Regions from separate parts of the Pseudomonas sp. St316 genome, predicted to be linked through region 2. Evidence: riboswitches for the same ligand, from Rfam matches in the RefSeq annotation. Region 2 holds a riboswitch; the other holds the start of a gene.
The links. A riboswitch is a leader RNA that binds a small molecule or an ion and turns the genes downstream of it on or off. The one in region 2 is predicted to bind cobalamin.
Positions count from the first base shown of each region.

Region 1: linked by a shared signal. The riboswitch ahead of cobO (cob(I)yrinic acid a,c-diamide adenosyltransferase) and the one ahead of KI237_RS18885 (CbtB domain-containing protein) in region 2 are both predicted to bind cobalamin.

Region 1 is NZ_AP021901.1:1,633,013-1,641,693, forward strand. Features, by position in the region: gene hda (DnaA regulatory inactivator Hda) at 1-403, shown strand, start outside; gene KI237_RS07350 (C40 family peptidase) at 616-1,242, shown strand; gene KI237_RS07355 (C40 family peptidase) at 1,408-1,944, shown strand; gene KI237_RS07360 (PQQ-dependent sugar dehydrogenase) at 2,076-3,386, opposite strand; gene KI237_RS07365 (hypothetical protein) at 3,628-4,212, opposite strand; cobalamin riboswitch at 4,362-4,570, shown strand; gene cobO (cob(I)yrinic acid a,c-diamide adenosyltransferase) at 4,653-5,279, shown strand; gene KI237_RS07375 (cobyrinic acid a,c-diamide synthase CobB) at 5,291-6,760, shown strand; gene bluB (5,6-dimethylbenzimidazole synthase) at 6,757-7,407, shown strand; gene cbiB (adenosylcobinamide-phosphate synthase CbiB) at 7,404-8,312, shown strand; gene cobD (threonine-phosphate decarboxylase CobD) at 8,305-8,681, shown strand, end outside.
Region 2 is NZ_AP021901.1:4,284,920-4,293,600, reverse strand. Features, by position in the region: gene metH (methionine synthase) at 1-1,069, opposite strand, end outside; gene KI237_RS18910 (fatty acid cis/trans isomerase) at 1,225-3,516, shown strand; gene nfuA (Fe-S biogenesis protein NfuA) at 3,632-4,216, shown strand; gene cobM (precorrin-4 C(11)-methyltransferase) at 4,432-5,178, opposite strand; gene KI237_RS18895 (cobalamin biosynthesis protein) at 5,256-5,660, opposite strand; gene KI237_RS18890 (CbtA family protein) at 5,657-6,352, opposite strand; gene KI237_RS18885 (CbtB domain-containing protein) at 6,364-6,552, opposite strand; cobalamin riboswitch at 6,654-6,877, opposite strand; cobalamin riboswitch at 7,122-7,337, shown strand; gene cobW (cobalamin biosynthesis protein CobW) at 7,436-8,500, shown strand; gene cobN (cobaltochelatase subunit CobN) at 8,504-8,681, shown strand, end outside.

The DNA.
Region 1 (8,681 bases), 2.7 Mb from region 2:
CTGCCTGGACGATCTCCAGGCCGTGGCCGGCAAGGCTGATTGGGAAGAAGCGCTGTTTCATCTGTTCAATCGGTTGCGCGACAGCGGTCGGCGCTTGCTGATCGCCGCATCGACGTCGCCACGGGAGCTGCCGGTGAAGCTGGCGGACCTCAAGTCCCGCCTCACCCTGGCGCTGATCTTCCAGATGCGCCCGCTGTCCGACGAAGACAAGCTCCGTGCCTTGCAACTGCGCGCTTCTCGGCGTGGCCTGCACCTGACCGACGAAGTCGGGCATTTCATCCTCACCCGCGGTACCCGCAGCATGAGCGCCTTGTTCGAGCTGCTCGAACGCCTCGATCAGGCCTCACTCCAGGCCCAGCGCAAGCTGACTATTCCTTTTTTGAAAGAAACCCTGGGCTGGTAGAACCGTTGTCTGTAGTGGCTCTTAGCCTCTTCTGGACGCGGCGAAACCCGCGGTCCTGCTGGGTTGCAGGCCACGTGACATTCAAAATGGGCTTAAGCGCTTAGATGTAAACGTAAAACCGAGAAGTCACATTTGCATCGATTGAATTTGCAAATGAGGTTGATAGAGGGCATAGTCTCGCCATCTTTACTACTTCAGCCACGGTCGTGCCCATGCTAAATCGCTTCGCACCCCTCGTGCCTCTCGCACTCGTTACCCTGTTGTTCGGTTGCGCTGCCCACTCCCCAGTGTCCCAGCAAGTACAACAACCACAGGTCCAGAACACCGTTACCGCCCAGTCTTCCTCGGTTTCCTTCCAGGAAGAAATGGCCAACGACAAGGAGCTGGCAGCTTTCGCCGGCAACAAGCCTTATCAGCTTCCCGTGCTGGCTGACAGCATCCTGGAACGTGGCATGTCGTTGATCGGTACCCGCTACCGTTTTGGTGGTACCTCTGAAGCCGGCTTCGATTGCAGTGGTTTCATCGGTTATCTGTTTCGCGAAGAGGCCGGCATGAACCTGCCACGTTCCACTCGCGAAATGATCAACGTGAACGCCCCTCTGGTGGCTCGCAACCAACTTGAGCCCGGTGACCTGCTGTTCTTCAGTACCAGCGGTCGTCGCGGTCGCGTCAGTCACGCCGGTATCTACCTGGGCGACAACCAGTTCATCCATTCCAGCAGCCGCCGCAGCGGTGGCGTGCGGATCGACAGCCTGGGCGACAGCTACTGGAACAAGACCTTCATCGAAGCCAAGCGCGCCCTCGCCATGGCACCGACTGTGGTCACTGCTCGCAAGTAAGCACACAGTTTGTAAGGCAAACTTAAAGTCTTACTTGAAGTTTGCTGCATAGCCGCTAGAATCCTAGATCATTGATTGATGGCAATCCGCCTGCGTACTCCGCAGGCGGATTTGTTTTCATGCCCACGGCAGAAAAGCCGCATCCAGATCAGGATTGTTCTGCATATGTCGACGTCGGCCCGCCTCGCTCTCATCTGTCTCGCCGCGCTGCTCAGCGCCTGCGCCAGCCGTACTCCACCGCCACCCGCACCGGTACGGGCGCCGGTAGTCTTTGCGCCCTCGCAAGCTTTTTCCCCGGCCGCCGAAGATGTGCTCTTCCGTGCCTTGGGGTTGGTGGGCACGCCGTATCGCTGGGGCGGAAATACACCGGACTCGGGTTTTGATTGCAGTGGCCTGATCGGCTACGTCTACCGTGACGCCGCCGGCATTTCCCTGCCGCGTTCCACTCGCGAAATGATCGGCATGCGCGCCCCGAGCGTTGGCAAGGAAGCCTTGCAAACGGGTGATCTGATCTTCTTCGCCACCAACGGCGGCTCCCAGGTCAGTCATGCCGGGATCTATGTCGGGGAGGGCCGCTTTGTCCATGCGCCGGCCACCGGCGGTACGGTCAAGCTCGACAGCCTGTCCAAGGCCTATTGGCAGAAAGCCTATCTGAGCGCCAAGCGGGTGCTGCAGCCGGAGCATCTGGCGCGTAATCCCTGATGTGTTGCCCTGATTTGTGGGAGCAAAGCTTGCTCGCGAAACAGGCGCCTCGATCTCTGAAAGACCGCATCGCCTTCATCGCGGGCAAGCCTTGTTCCCACAGATTCCCTCGCCACAAGGGTGTGTAGGTATTATTTAGCCGATACCCGCCAAATCTTGTTCCCCACATCATCAGCCACCAACAACCCGCCCTGCTTGTCGATCACCACGCCCACTGGCCGGCCCTGGGCTTTTTCGTCAGCGTTCAGGAAGCCGGTCAATACATCCACCGGTTGTCCCACCGGTTTACCGCCGTTGAACGGTACGAAAATCACCTTATACCCACTGTGGGGCTTGCGGTTCCAAGAGCCATGCTGCCCGATGAACGCACCTTCGGTGAACGGCGCGGGTAAGGCGCTGCCTTCAGCGAAAGTCAGGCCCAGTGAGGCGGTGTGGGGGCCGATGGCGTAGTCCGGGGCGATGGCCTTGGCCACCAGGGCCGGGTTCTGTGGTTCGACCCGGACATCGACGTTCTGTCCATAGTAGCTGTAGGGCCAACCATAGAAGGCCCCGTCCTTGACCGACGTGATGTAGTCCGGCACCAGGTCGCTGCCGATCTCATCTCGCTCGTTCACCGCTGTCCAGAGCGCACCGCTGCGGGGTTCCCAAGCCAGGCCGTTGGGGTTGCGCAGGCCCGAGGCGAAGATACGGTGATTGCCGCTGGCGCGGTCCACTTCCCAGATGGCGGCGCGACCTTCTTCGGCCTCCATGCCGTTTTCCGCAACGTTACTGTTCGAGCCGGTGGTGACGTACAGCTTGCTGCCGTCGCGGCTGGCGATGACGTTCTTGGTCCAGTGATGGTTGATGGTCCCACCTGGCAAATCGACGACCTTGGTCGGCTGTGCGGTGATCTGTGTGTCGCCTTCCTTATAGGGGAAGCGGATCAGCCGGTCGGTGTCGGCCACGTACAGGTCATTACCCACCAGGGTCATGCCGAACGGCGAGTTGAGGTTTTCCAGGAACACCGTGCGGGTTTCGGCGATGCCGTCATGATTGGTATCGCGCAACAGTGTGATGCGGTTGGGGCTGGGCACTCCGGCGCCGGCGCGGCCCATGACTTTTTTCATCACCCAGCCACGGATGCCCTTGGCGTCGTCCGGCTTGGGCGGGGCGTTGGTTTCGGCCACCAGCACATCGCCATTGGGCAGTACGTAGAGCCAGCGTGGATGGTCCAGGCCCTCGGCGAATGCGCCCACTTGCAGGCCCGGGGCCGCGGTCGGCTTGGCACCTTGCGGCCAGCCGATGGCTTCGGCGATGTTGACGGTGGGGATCAGGGTCTTGTTCGGCTCGGGCAGTTTCGGCGCCGGGCCGGTGCCGTCGGACACTTGCAAGGTGGAAGATTCGCCACAGGCGGCGAGCCCGACGGCAAGGGCGAGGATCAATAGATGAGGTGGCTTGAGCATGCTGGCTTCCCTATGAATGCACGTGGTTATTCATAGAGGAGCGTAGACGCGCGATGGTTCAACCTTGGGTCGCCCTGTCAGCCGGGCAAGATGGCCTGTGGTGTATCTGGATTTTGCGCATGCTGGAAATCCAGTGTGGGAGCGAGCTTGCTCGCGATAGCGGTGCCGCAGCTGGCGAAGAGGTTGAATGTGCTGGCCTCCTCGCGAACGAGCTCGCTCCCACAGTTCCTTGCTAAAGGAATCAACCGTGGGCCTGTTTGAACAGCACCGCAATGCCAGGATGGTAATGACCGGCTTCATTGCGCAACTTGCGGTAGGCGTAAGGGAAATACCAGGCCACGGCGCAGGTGTTTTCCTTCTGCAGGTCGTCGAGCATGTCCTGCAGTTCTTCGGGCGTGGCGCTTTGCTGGGCTTTTTGCGGCGAGACGAACAGGCAACCAAGCTTCAAGTCGCTGGCATAGCTGATGCGCTTGGCATCGCTGGTGGCTTCCAGTAGCGGCTGGGTCAGGTTCAGGTGGTTGACCTTGGGCCAGCGCTGGGTGGCCTGGATGAAGGCACGCTCCTCGGTGCTGGCAATGAACAGGTCGGCGCTGACATTGCGCTCACCTTCTTCATTCTGTTTTCGGGTCGGGGCGTGTTGCAGCGTGACCATCTCGGCCATCCACGCCGCAGCCGACAGCAATCCGAGGTTGGCCTTTTCATCGTACCAGTAAGGTGTGTCGTTATCGCCGCGTAGGGCGTTGTAGCGATCGATGCAGTCAAACCAGCGCTCCAGCATCGGGCGCAGGAATTCCAGCTTCGGATTGCTGATAATCATGCCTTGCATGCTTTTTGCCCTCTTATTCTTGTGATATCGGGGTAGTGTCTATTTGATATCACTTGCCGCAGCCTGACACAAGATTGGCGTCGCTTTATTGATCCGGGCCAATGACCGGTGAACCAGCTTTAATTGACGCTCCACCCCCAACCCTCTAACCTTCGCCGCTTGTTTCAGGTGCTTTGTGGCTATGGCCGACAAAGTGAAACAGGGAAGCCGGTGAGTGCACACGAACCCGGCGCTGCCCCCGCAACGGTAAATGAGTCAAGGCTGCCATCACGCCACTGTGTCATCGACATGGGAAGGCGCGCAGTCCGGCACCACGCCGCTCATGAGCCCGGAGACCGGCCTGATTCATCCAACGGCGTCACGGTGGGCGATGCCAGGCTTTGTTGCCGTCCTTTTTTGTGCCCGCCCGCCGTTATTCCATTCCAACGGAGGCTTCCCCCATGTCCGGTTCACCCAACAGCGACGCGCCCGATCGCGACGAACGCCACCTGGCGCGCATGCTGCGCAAGAAGGCCGTGATCGACGAGCGCATCGCCAACTCGCCGAATGAATGCGGCCTGCTGCTGGTGCTGACCGGCAACGGCAAGGGCAAGAGCAGCTCGGCGTTCGGCATGTTGGCCCGGGCCATGGGCCACGGCATGCAATGCGGTGTGGTGCAGTTCATCAAGGGGCGTAACAGCACGGGCGAAGAGTTGTTTTTCCGCCGTTTCCCGGAGCAGGTGCGCTTTCACGTCATGGGCGAAGGTTTCACCTGGGAAACCCAGGATCGCCAGCGCGACATCGCCGCCGCCGAAGCCGCCTGGGCGGTATCGCGCCAGTTGCTCAGCGATCCGTCCATCGGCCTGGTGGTGCTCGACGAGTTGAACATTGCCCTCAAGCACGGTTATCTCGACTTGGATCAGGTGCTGAGCGATCTGCAGGCACGCCCACCGATGCAGCACGTGGTGGTGACCGGTCGCGGCGCCAAGCCCGAGATGATCGAGCTGGCCGACACCGTCACTGAAATGGGCATGATCAAGCACGCGTTCCAGGCGGGTATCAAGGCGCAGAAAGGCGTCGAACTGTGAGCGATCCCGCCATGACCAGCCGCCACTGTCCGGCGGTGCTGATCGCAGCGCCGGCCTCGGGCCAGGGCAAGACCACCGTCACTGCGGCGCTGGCCCGCTTGCATCGCAACCAGGGACGCAAGGTGCGCGTATTCAAATGCGGCCCGGACTTCCTCGACCCGATGATCCTGGAGCGGGCCAGTGGCGCGCCGGTCTATCAATTGGACATGTGGATGGTCGGTGAGCAGGAAAGTCGCCGGCTGTTGTGGGAAGCCGCCGCCGAAGCGGACCTGATCCTGATCGAAGGGGTCATGGGGCTGTTCGACGGCACCCCGTCGAGCGCCGACCTGGCGCGGCATTTTGGCGTGCCGGTGCTGGCGGTGATCGACGGCACGGCCATGGCCCAGACCTTCGGCGCCTTGGCCCTGGGCCTGGCGCGTTATCAACCCGACCTGCCGTTCGCCGGGGTCTTGGCCAACCGGGTCGGCACCTTGCGCCACGCGCAATTGCTCGAAGGCAGCCTGACCGAAGGCTTGCGCTGGTACGGCGCGCTGTCCCGGGAAACCGGCATTGAATTGCCCAGCCGTCACCTCGGGTTGGTCCAGGCCAGCGAGTTGAACGACTTGGACGTGCGCCTCGATGCGGCCGCCGATGCCCTGGCCGGCAGTTGCGAAGTGGCGCTGCCGCCAGCGGTGGAGTTCGCCGCGCCCGAGGTGATCGCCGTTGAGCCGTGGCTCGCCGGGGTGCGCATCGCTGTGGCCCGTGACGAAGCGTTTGCCTTCACCTATGGCGCCAGCCTCGATCTGCTGCGGGCCATGGGCGCGCAGTTGAGCTTCTTTTCGCCGATTCATGACAGCGAACTGCCCGAGGCGGACAGCCTTTACCTGCCTGGTGGTTATCCGGAGCTGCACCATGTTGCGCTTGCCGGGAACGCGCCGATGCTGGCGGCGATCCGTGCCCATCACGCCGCCGATAAACCGTTGCTCGCCGAATGCGGCGGCATGTTGTATCTGCTCGATTCATTAACCGACGTCGACGGCACCCGCGCCGAACTGCTCGGCTTGCTGGCCGGTGATGCGCAGATGCAAAAGCGTCTGGCGGCCCTGGCGCTGCAAGCGGTGGATTTACCGGAAGGCGCCTTGCGTGGGCACACCTACCATCATTCCCTGACCAGCACCGAACTTGAACCGATTGCCCGTGGCCATAGCCCCAACGGCGGGCGGGGGGCGGAAGCGGTGTTCCGGCAGGGGCGGATGACGGCTTCTTATGTGCACTTTTATTTTCCGTCGAATCCGCGGGCGATTGCGGCGTTGTTTGCGCCCGACCTTGAGGGCGCCTTCGCGAGCAGGCTCGCTCCCACAGGGGACCGAGTTGGGCAGGAAATGTCGGGAGCTCCTCAACCCTTTAAGGGGGACCTTGAGGGCGCCTTCGCGAGCAAGCTCGCTCCCACAGGGGATTGCGATTCAAATGTGGGAGCGAGCTTGCTCGCGAAGCGGTCATGACCGACAACGCCTTTGCCCCGGCCGAACGCGAAGCGGTCTATCGCGCCATCGCCGAGCGCCGCGACATGCGCCACTTCACCGGTGGCACGGTTGAGCCGGCCTTGCTGCGCCGCCTGCTGGAAGCTGCGCACCAGGCCCCCAGCGTCGGTCTCATGCAACCGTGGCGATTCATCCGCATCAGTGACCGTGCCTTGCGTGGACAGATCCGCGAACTGGTGGAGCAAGAACGCATTCGCACCGCCGAGGCCTTGGGTGAGCGCAGCGATGAGTTCATGAAGCTCAAGGTCGAGGGCATCGACGACTGCGCCGAAGTGCTGGTGGCGGCGTTGATGGAGGACCGCGAGCGGCACATCTTCGGTCGCCGGACCTTGCCGGAAATGGACCTGGCGTCGCTGTCCTGCGCGATCCAGAACCTGTGGTTGGCTTCCCGCGCCGAAGGGTTGGGGATGGGCTGGGTGTCGCTGTTCGAACCCCAGGCCCTGGCCGACCTGCTGGGCCTGCCCGCCGGGGCCAAGCCGCTGGCGATCCTTTGCCTGGGCCCGGTCGAGGGTTTTTATCCGGCACCGATGCTCGCCCTGGAAGGTTGGGCGCAACCGCGCCCGCTCAATGAACTGCTGTATGAAAACCATTGGGGAGTGAGCCCATGAGCGTGGCGTTGCTCAGTGCCGCCGCAGTGGCGCTGGATGCGCTGCTGGGCGAGCCACGACGCTGGCATCCGCTGGTGGCGTTCGGCGGTTTTGCCGATCGCATCGAACAACGTTTCAATTCCGGCGGACGCGGTTGGCGCAGCCATGGGGTGACGGCATGGATCATCGCCGTGGTGCCGTTGACCTTGCTCGCCACGGCCCTTTCGTGGGCGCCGATGGTGGGCTGGCTGGTGGAGATCCTCGCCTTGTACTGTGCCCTCGGCCTGCGCAGCCTCGGTGAGCATGTCGAGCCGGTGGCGCGGGCGTTGCGCAGCGGTGATCTGGACGAGGCGCGCCAGCGTGTCGGCTATCTGGTCAGCCGGGAAACGGCTGAACTGGATGAAACCGCCGTGGCCCGCGCCGCCACCGAGTCGGTGTTGGAAAACGGCAGCGACGCGGTGTTCGCCGCGCTGTTCTGGTTCGCCGTGGCCGGTGCGCCCGGGGTGGTGTTGTACCGCCTGAGCAATACCCTCGACGCCATGTGGGGTTATCGCAATGAACGCTTCGAGCGCTTTGGCTGGGCCGCAGCGAAAATCGACGACGTGCTCAACTACATTCCGGCGCGCCTGGTGGCGTTGACCTACGCGCTGCTCGGCAAAACCCGCCTGGCGCTCAAGTGCTGGCGCAGCCAGGGGCCGACCTGGGACAGCCCCAACGCTGGGCCGGTGATGGCTGCCGGTGCCGGTGCGTTGGGGGTCGAGCTGGGCGGGGCGGCGGTTTATCACGGCCAGTTGCACCAACGTCCAGCGCTGGGCGAAGGCGTGCCGGCCAGTGCCGACTCCATTGATCGCGGCTGGCAATTGGTCCAGCGCGGGGTATGGTTGTGGTTGCTGATTCTCTGCCTGGGAGCTGAGTTCTATGCTTGAGCACGGCGGACGCTTGCGCAACGCAGCCCGGCAATACGGCATTGCCGAGGCTGATTGGCTCGACTTGTCCAGCGGCCTGGCGCCTTGGCCGTTCGACGTCCCGGCGATTCCCTTGCGCGCCTGGGCGCGTTTGCCGGAAACCGATGACGGCCTGGAGCAGGCCGCCTGCGATTATTACGGCGCGCTGAATGTGCTGCCGGTGGCCGGTTCGCAGATGGCCATCCAGCTGTTGCCACGCCTGCGCCGGGCCGGCAAGGTCGGCGTCTTGTCGCCCTGTTATGCCGAGCACGCCGAAGCCTGGCGCCGCAGCGGCTACATCGTGCGCGAAGTGCTGGCGTCGGAGGTGGATTTTTTCCTCGACAGCCTCGA
Region 2 (8,681 bases):
AACTGCGATCGATGGTGAACGGTTCCAGGCCCGACAGGCGGCAAGCCCGGGGAATCTCTGGAATCGGCCGCGGCGCGTAGCCGGCCACGGCCTTGGCGATGGCTTCGATGTGCGCGGGGGTGGTGCCGCAGCAGCCGCCGACAATGTTCAGGAAGCCGCTCTGGGCGAACTCTTCGATGACCTTGGCCGTTTCGGCTGGTAGTTCGTCGTATTCACCGAATTCGTTGGGCAGGCCGGCGTTGGGGTGGGCCGATACGTGGGTGCTGGCCTTGTTCGACAGCTCCTCCAGGTACGGACGCAATTCGCTGGCACCGAGGGCGCAGTTCAAACCCACGGAGATCGGCTTGGCGTGGGCCACCGAGTTCCAGAAGGCTTCGGTGGTCTGGCCTGAGAGGGTGCGGCCGGAGGCGTCGGTGATGGTGCCGGAGATCATGATCGGCAGTTCGACGCCCAGTTCTTCGTAGACCCCTTGCACGGCAAAGATCGCCGCCTTGGCGTTCAACGTGTCGAAAATGGTTTCGATCAGGATCAGGTCGGCGCCGCCTTCGATCAGGCCCTTGGTGGCCTCGGTGTAGTTCTCTACCAGTTCGTCGAAGGTCACGTTGCGGTAGCCGGGGTTGTTCACATCCGGCGACAGCGAGCAGGTGCGGCTGGTCGGGCCGAGTACGCCGGCGACGAAGCGCGGCTTGTCCGGGGTTTCCAGGGTCTTGGCGTCGGCCACCTGGCGAGCCAGGCGCGCGCCTTCCAGGTTCAGCTCGTAAGCCAGCCCCTGCATGCCGTAGTCGGCCTGGGACACCTGGGTGGCGTTGAAGGTGTTGGTCTCCAGGATGTCGGCGCCAGCATCCAGGTAGGCTTTTTCAATGGCACCGATCACGTCGGGGCGGCTGAGCACCAGCAAATCGTTGTTGCCCTTGACGTCGCTCGGCCAGTCGGCGAAGCGCTTGCCGCGGTAATCCTGTTCTTCCAGCTTGTAGCTCTGGATCATCGTGCCCATGCCGCCGTCGAGGATCAGGATGCGTTCCTTGAGGGCTTGCTGGAGAAGATAAAGGCGAGCGCTGCGATCAGACATAGGACTACCTGGAAAAAAAGACCATTACGAAGGCCGGGATGATAGCAAACCTGCGCAGGATTTGATCATGAGGGGCTTTTGCATGAATATCGCTCATGTTTGCAAGGCGATGCTGGCTCGGTAGAATCGCCGGATTCACTTTCAGGATCCGCGACATGCCGTACCGCGTTTTCGTCGGCAGTCTGTTGCTGCTGTGGTCTTTTATTGCAGTGGCCCGGGATCCCGCTCTGGCGCCTTCATACACGCGCGACATCCAGCCGATCTTCACCGAAAAATGCGTGGCCTGCCACGCCTGCTACGACTCCGCCTGCCAGTTGAACCTGGGCAGCGGCGAAGGCGCGGCCCGGGGTGCGAGCAAGCTGTCGGTGTATGACGGTGAGCGACGTGTGGCGGCGCAGCCGACCCGATTGTTCTACGACGCTTCCGGCCAGCGCGCCTGGCAGCGCAAGGGGTTCTATTCGGTCCTCGATGCTCAGGGCAGCCAGGCTGCCCTGATGGCGCGCATGCTGGAGTTGGGCCACCGCACGCCGCTGCAGCCCAACGCCAAGTTGCCGGAAGACATCGTGCTGGGCCTCGATCGGGAAAACAGCTGCGCGCTGCCGGATCAATTCGACGAATACGCAGGCAGCCATCCCAAGGACGGCATGCCCTTGGCCGTCACCGGTTTGACCGACCAGCAATATCAGACGCTGCAGCGCTGGCTGGCCGTCGGCGCGCCCATCGACCAGCAGGCCTTGGCCCCGAGCGCCGCCGAGGCCTTGCAGGTGGTGCAGTGGGAGAGCTTGCTCAACGCGCCAGGCGCCCGGCAAAGCCTGGTGGGCCGCTGGTTGTTCGAACACTGGTTCCTGGCGCATATCTATTTCAAGGATGGCGAACAGGGGCATTTCTTCCAATGGGTGCGTTCGCGTACACCCACCGGTCAGCCCATCGATCTGATCAACACCCGCCGTCCGAACGACGATCCCGGTACCCGTGTCTATTACCGGCTCTGGCCGGTGCAAGGCGTGATCGTGCACAAGACCCATATCACCTACGGCTTGAGTGCGGCGAAGATGGCGCGGATCAAGAGCCTGTTCTACAGCGGCAAATGGCAGGTGAATGCCTTGCCGGGCTATGGGCCGGAGCGCCGGGCCAATCCGTTTTCCACTTTTGAAGCGATTCCAGCACAGGCCCGCTATCAGTTCATGCTCGATAACGCCGAGTATTTCGTGCGCACCTTCATTCGCGGACCGGTGTGTCGGGGCCAGATCGCCACGGATGTGATCCGTGACAATTTCTGGGCGCTGTTCCAGGCCCCCGAGCATGACCTCTACATCACCGACCCGAACTACCGCGGCCAGGCTACGCCGCTGTTGGCGATGCCGGGGCAGAACGACGACGTGGGCAGCGTCGTCAGCCTGTGGCTCGACTACCGGGACAAGCGCAACAAGTACGAAGCCTTGCGCCGCGACAACTACGCCGAGCTGCCGGCACCGAGTTGGTCGACGCTATGGGCCGGCAACGACAACGCGCTGCTGAGCATTTTCCGACATTTCGACAGCGCTTCGGTCACCAAGGGGCTGATCGGGGAAGTGCCGCAGACGATGTGGTTGTTCGACTTCCCGTTGCTGGAGCGCACCTATTACCAGTTGGCGGTGAATTTCGATGTGTTCGGCAACGTCTCCCATCAAGCCCAGACCCGTCTTTACTTCGACCTGATCCGCAACGGTGCGGAGCAGAATTTCCTGCGCTTGATGCCGGCCGACTCCCGGGAAGGCTACCTTGACGACTGGTACCAGGCCGGCGGCAAATTCAAGATGTGGCTCGATTACGAGGCCATCGACGATGACAAGCCGACGGCCCTCAAGCTCGACGAACGCGACCCCAAGGGTGATTTCGCCCAGCAACTGCTGGCCCGTTATGGTGAGCTGAATGCGCGCCCCGACCCAATCAACCGCTGCGACGGGGCCTACTGCTCGCGCCCGAACATCGACCCGACGTTGCAAAACGCCGAACAGGCCCTCAGTCGTCTGGTGTCACGCCCGGCGGCGGGGTTCAAGGTGATCGACCAACTGCCGGAAGCGACCCTGCTGCGCGTCGAAACCGCCGGCGGTCATCGTGAGGTCTACAGCCTGCTGCGCAACCGAGCCCACAGCAACGTGGCATTCCTGCTGGGCGAGGAGACGCGCTACCAGCCGGGGCTGGACACCCTGACGGTCTACCCGGGCGTGCTCAGCAGTTATCCGAACTTCATGTTCAACATTCCGGCCGGGCAAGTACCGGCATTCGTCGAGGCCATGCAAGGCGCCCAGGATGCACCGGCGTTCGAGCGGATTGTCGAGCGCTGGGGCATTCGCCGCAGTCACCCGCAGTTCTGGTACTACTTCCATGACCTGAGCCAGTACATCCAGGAGACGGAGCCCGTGGAAAACGGTGTGCTGGACATGAATCGCTACCAGAACCTCTGATCGAAAGCTGCGGCGGCAAACTCCGTGCCGCCGGACGCTTTCCTGACAAAAATACTGGGACTTTGTCCGGGGCGATGATTGGCGTAAACTGCTGGCAAGCCTGCGAGGAGTTTCCATGACCGCTATTACCATTACCGATGCCGCCCACGATTACCTGGCCGACCTGCTGTCCAAGCAGAACACCCCGGGTATCGGGATCCGCATCTTCATCACCCAGCCCGGCACCCAGTACGCCGAGACGTGCATTGCCTACTGCAAGCCGGGAGAAGAAAAACCCGAAGACACCGCGCTGGGGCTCAAGAGCTTCACCGCGTACATCGACTCGTTCAGCGAAGCCTTCCTGGATGATGCGGTGGTCGACTACGCCACTGACCGCATGGGCGGCCAGTTGACCATCAAGGCGCCAAACGCCAAGGTGCCGATGGTCAATGCCGACAGCCCGGTCAACGAGCGCATCAATTACTACCTGCAAACCGAAATCAACCCGGGGCTGGCCAGCCACGGTGGCCAGGTTTCGCTGATCGACGTGGTGGAAGACGGCATCGCCGTGCTCCAGTTCGGCGGCGGCTGCCAGGGCTGCGGCCAGGCTGACGTGACCTTGAAGGAAGGCATCGAGCGGACCTTGCTCGAGCGCATTCCGGAGCTCAAGGGCGTGCGCGACGTGACCGACCACACGCAGAAAGAAAACGCCTACTACTGATAGGCATGCGCTGCGAGCAAAAACCGTGGCGAGGGAGCTTGCTCCCTCGCTACCAAAGTTTGAGCGATCGGTTTGTGACGCTGTGGCTATCCGCCAATCCCTGTGGGAGCGAGCTTGCTCGCGATGACGGCGGTACGTTCAATATCATTGCAAGCTGACCCACCGCTATCGCGAGCAAGCTCGGCTCCCACAGGGTGCATTGTCTGGCCCGGCAGTCAGGGCCTGTAGAGATGCGCATGCCCGGCGCGGTACAGCGACGATTCGCTGAACACGTCATTACCCAACACACGTCCCACCAGGATCAACGCCGTTCGGCGAAAACCCTTGGCCTGTACCTTCTCGGCAATATCCGCCAGCGTGCCCAACACCCAATCCTGATCCGGCCATGTCGCCCGGTGAATCACTGCGATCGGGCAATCGGCGCCATAGTGGGGCAGCAGTTCGTCGACGATTTTTTCCAGATGATTGACCCCCAGGTGAATCGCCATGGTCGCCCCGTGCTGCGCCAGGCTGCCCAGTTCTTCCCCAGCGGGCATCGGGCTTTTGTCGGCGTAGCGGGTGAGGATCAGGCTTTGGGAAATGTCCGGCAAGGTCAGTTCGGCACCCAGCAAGGCGGCGCAGGCTGAGGTCGCGGTCACACCCGGGATGATTTCGAAAGGGATGTCAAATTCCCGCAGGCAACGAATCTGCTCGCCAATGGCGCCGTACAGGCTCGGGTCGCCGGAATGCACCCGGGCCACGTCCTGGCCCTTGAGATGGGCGCTCTTGATCAATTCGATGATCTGTTCCAGATGCAGCTCGGCGCTGTTGATGACCTGTTCGGCACTATGACCTTCAAGGACGGCGGTCGGCACCAGGGAGCCGGCGTAGATGATCACCGCGCAGTGGCGGATCAGTCGCTGGCCTTTGACCGTGATGAGATCCGGGTCGCCGGGGCCGGCGCCGATGAAGTAAACGGTCATGACCGGCTCCTGTGAAAGGTGGGTGAGCGTCGCCCAGATGAAGATCACTCATGATCCTGGGCGCCGATTATCGGGATTTACGCCACGACCGCCAATGCCAACGTGCTCTTTGGGCCTTTTTGGCGAGTAATCAGCAGCCTCGCAGGCGGTGTGCCCAACTGGTCGGCCAAGGCCAGGGCGGCGCTTTCGGCGATGCCGTAGCAACCGGTTCGCTCGAAGGCGATCTCGGAGCGGTGACTGAGCCGCTGCTCGTAGCCGGCCAACTGTTCGACACTGAAACAGGTCAACGGCAGGGCCAGTTGTCCGGCCAGCTCCAGCAGCCCGGGCTCGTCACGCTTGAGGTCGATACTGGCCAGGGCCCGTACCCGATGAAGTTCGATGCCGTGGGCCAGCAGCGTCTGGTCGAGCAAGGCCCGCAGCGTGCTGGCCGGGCAGCCACGCTGGCAGCCCAGGCCGATCACCAGGATCGGCTCGGCGCTCATGCGTCGTGGTGGGCTTGGCCGTCACGGCGAAACAGCCAGGCGCTGATCAGGCCCAGGGCCAGCCAGAACGCGACGTTGGTCAGCTGCGAGGCGATCTTGAACTGACTCTCCAGCGCTTCGGGCGCCAGCATCGAGTGGACTTCGGGCTGCGGTGCGCCGATGACGTGGGGCACCAGCAACGTCGCCACGCCCAGTACCTTGAGCAGCCAATGCCGGCCGAACGCGATCAAGGCAATGCCCACCGCCGTGGACGCCGCGGTGCCGATCCACCATATCTGACGTTGGGCCAGGTCGGCCGCTGCGGTACCAGGCAGTTCCGGCGGCAGGCCAAGCGTCGGCGCCAGGACGAAAGTGGCATAACCGGCCAGGCCCCAGAGCAGGCCCTGGGACGTGCGAGTCGGTGCACGCAAGGTGTACAGGCCCGCCAGCATCAGGGCAAAACCCACGGCGACCACCAGGTTGCCGCCTGTGGTGGACAGCACGCGCTGCCAGCCGTCTTCCGGCTCCCAGGCCTCGGCATCATGGGTATGAGCCGCCCCGTGGGCGTGTTCATGGACCTCGGTCGCCGGGGCCTTCTCGAAGGTTTCCGCCTGGAGAATCAGCGGCGATACCCAGAAACTTTGCAGCAGGGTCAGCAGCAGGGCGGCCAGCAAGCCGCTGAAACCAGCGGTCTGCGCGATACGCTTGATCATCTCGTCAGCTCTCAATGGCACGGGAAAGCGGCGCTGTGGCGGGTATCGTGGGCGGCGTTGTGCACTGCTTCGATGTGGGAGAAACCGGCGAAATAGACCAGCCCCGCGCCCAGGATCGAAGCAAGGATCGCGGCGCTCAGGCGTTGGCTCAGGGTGGTGGTGCTGCTGGCGGTGCGGGCGGTGCTGCTGATGGTCGACATGGCGCTTCCCTCTGTTCTTGTTCAGTGGGGGAGTCGAGCGCAATGAAACCCCGGGCGAAAGCCCGCCAAGGTTCGAACAGCGCCCGCCCACCGCGGGTTTGTTGATGCAGGAGTCATGGGCCGGTCTCCGGGCTCGCGAGGGGCGGGGGCTTGCGCCTGGCCTGCAAGCGTCACCTTCCCATGTCCTGGGACACAGTGGTTCAGACGCTTCGCTCGCTTACCGTTGCGGGGGCAGCACCGGACTGACGTGGCTTTGAAGTAAAGCACACGATTCACCGGTTTCCCGTTTCACCCTGTGAAGGGCACCCGTAACGAGTGGTTTGTGTAGCCGGTTCTGTTAGCTACGCAAACCATGCACAGGAGAGCATGGGCGGGGGCGGGCGTCAATGCGGAGGGAGGGCCGCTGCGCTGCCCAATCGCGAGCAAGCTCGCTCCCACACAAGGATTTGCGCCGGGCCCAAAATTCAAGACCAATGTAGATCCAATGTGGGAGCGAGCTTGCTCGCGATAGCGGTAGCAAGGACACCGCAGAACTTGCTTGCGGAGATTGACCCGCCCCCACACCCTGCGTAGCCTTGCGCCTTCGAGGTTCTTCGGCATGTGCCGGAGCTAAGAAGGGAACGCGGTCCAAGCCGCGGCTGCCCCCGCAACTGTGAACGGTGCTGTTTCTGCAAGGCCACTGTGCATGCCATTTTTACGATGGACACACGGGAAGGCGCAGTCATCGCCAGTCCAAAGACTGGCCCGCCGTCAGCCAGGAGACCTGCCTCGAGACAGATTCTCACTACAACCGGGCGGGGTGATCCGGTGGCGAAATCTTCCGCGCACGCTTGTGCCAGCGGTTGTCGTCCCGTTTGCCCGCCACCTTGCCAAAGGGCATCCGATGAAAACACTGGCCAAACTTCCCGTCACCATCGTCACTGGTTTCCTCGGCTCGGGTAAGACCACCTTGCTGCGGCACATGCTCGACAACGCCCAGGGCCGTCGCATCGCCGTGATCGTCAACGAATTCGGCGAGCTGGGCATCGACGGCGAGATCCTCAAGCAGTGCTCCATCGGCTGCACCGAAGAAGAAGCCAACGGTCGCGTCTATGAACTGGCCAACGGTTGCCTGTGCTGCACGGTGCAGGAAGAGTTCTTCCCAGTGATGCGCGAACTGGTGGCCCGGCGTGGCGACCTCGACCACATCCTCATCGAAACCTCCGGCCTGGCCCTGCCCAAGCCGCTGGTCCAGGCTTTCCAGTGGCCGGAAATCCGCAGCGCCTGCACCGTCGACGCAGTGATCACCGTGGTCGACAGCCCGGCCGTGGCCGCCGGCACCTTTGCCGCGTTCCCCGACCAGGTCGATGCGCAGCGCAAACTCGATCCCAACCTGGATCACGAATCGCCGCTGCACGAACTGTTCGCCGACCAACTGGCAAGCGCCGACCTGGTGATCCTCAACAAGGCCGACCTGATCAGCCCCGAAGACCTGGCCAAGGTGCGCCTGGAAGTCGCCGAAGAGCTGCCGCCGGCGGTCAAGGTCATCGAAGCCAGCAGCGGTCGCCTGCCGCTGGACGTGTTGATCGGCCTGGGTGCCGGTTCCGAAGAACACATCGACGGCCGCCACAGCCATCACGACCATCACCACGATGGCGATGATGACGACCACGATCATGACGCCTTCGACTCTATTTCCATCGAGTTGCCCCAGGCCGACGAAAGCCTGTTGCTGGACGCGCTGACGCAGCTGGTGGTCCAGCACGGTGTGTTGCGGGTCAAGGGTTTCGCAGCGATCCCGAACAAGCCGATGCGCTTGCTGATCCAGGGCGTCGGCACGCGTTTCGACAAGCATTTCGACCGTCAGTGGGGCGCCGACGAAGCGCGAGTCACCCGTCTGGTGCTGATCGGCCAGGCGCTCGACGCCGCGCTGCTCGAAGCGCAGTTGCGCGCCGCCCTCGGGGCCTAAGCCATGCACCTGCTCAGGACCCAGCCCGGCGGGTTCGTGTCGGATGACAACATTGCCGACCTGGGGCAAACCCCCGCCGAACTGGTGATCCTGTGCAGCGGCGACTCCAGCCTGGCATTGCTGGCCGAAGCGGCGCGGCAGTTGCCGGATGACTACCCGCAGTTTCGCCTGGCCAACCCGA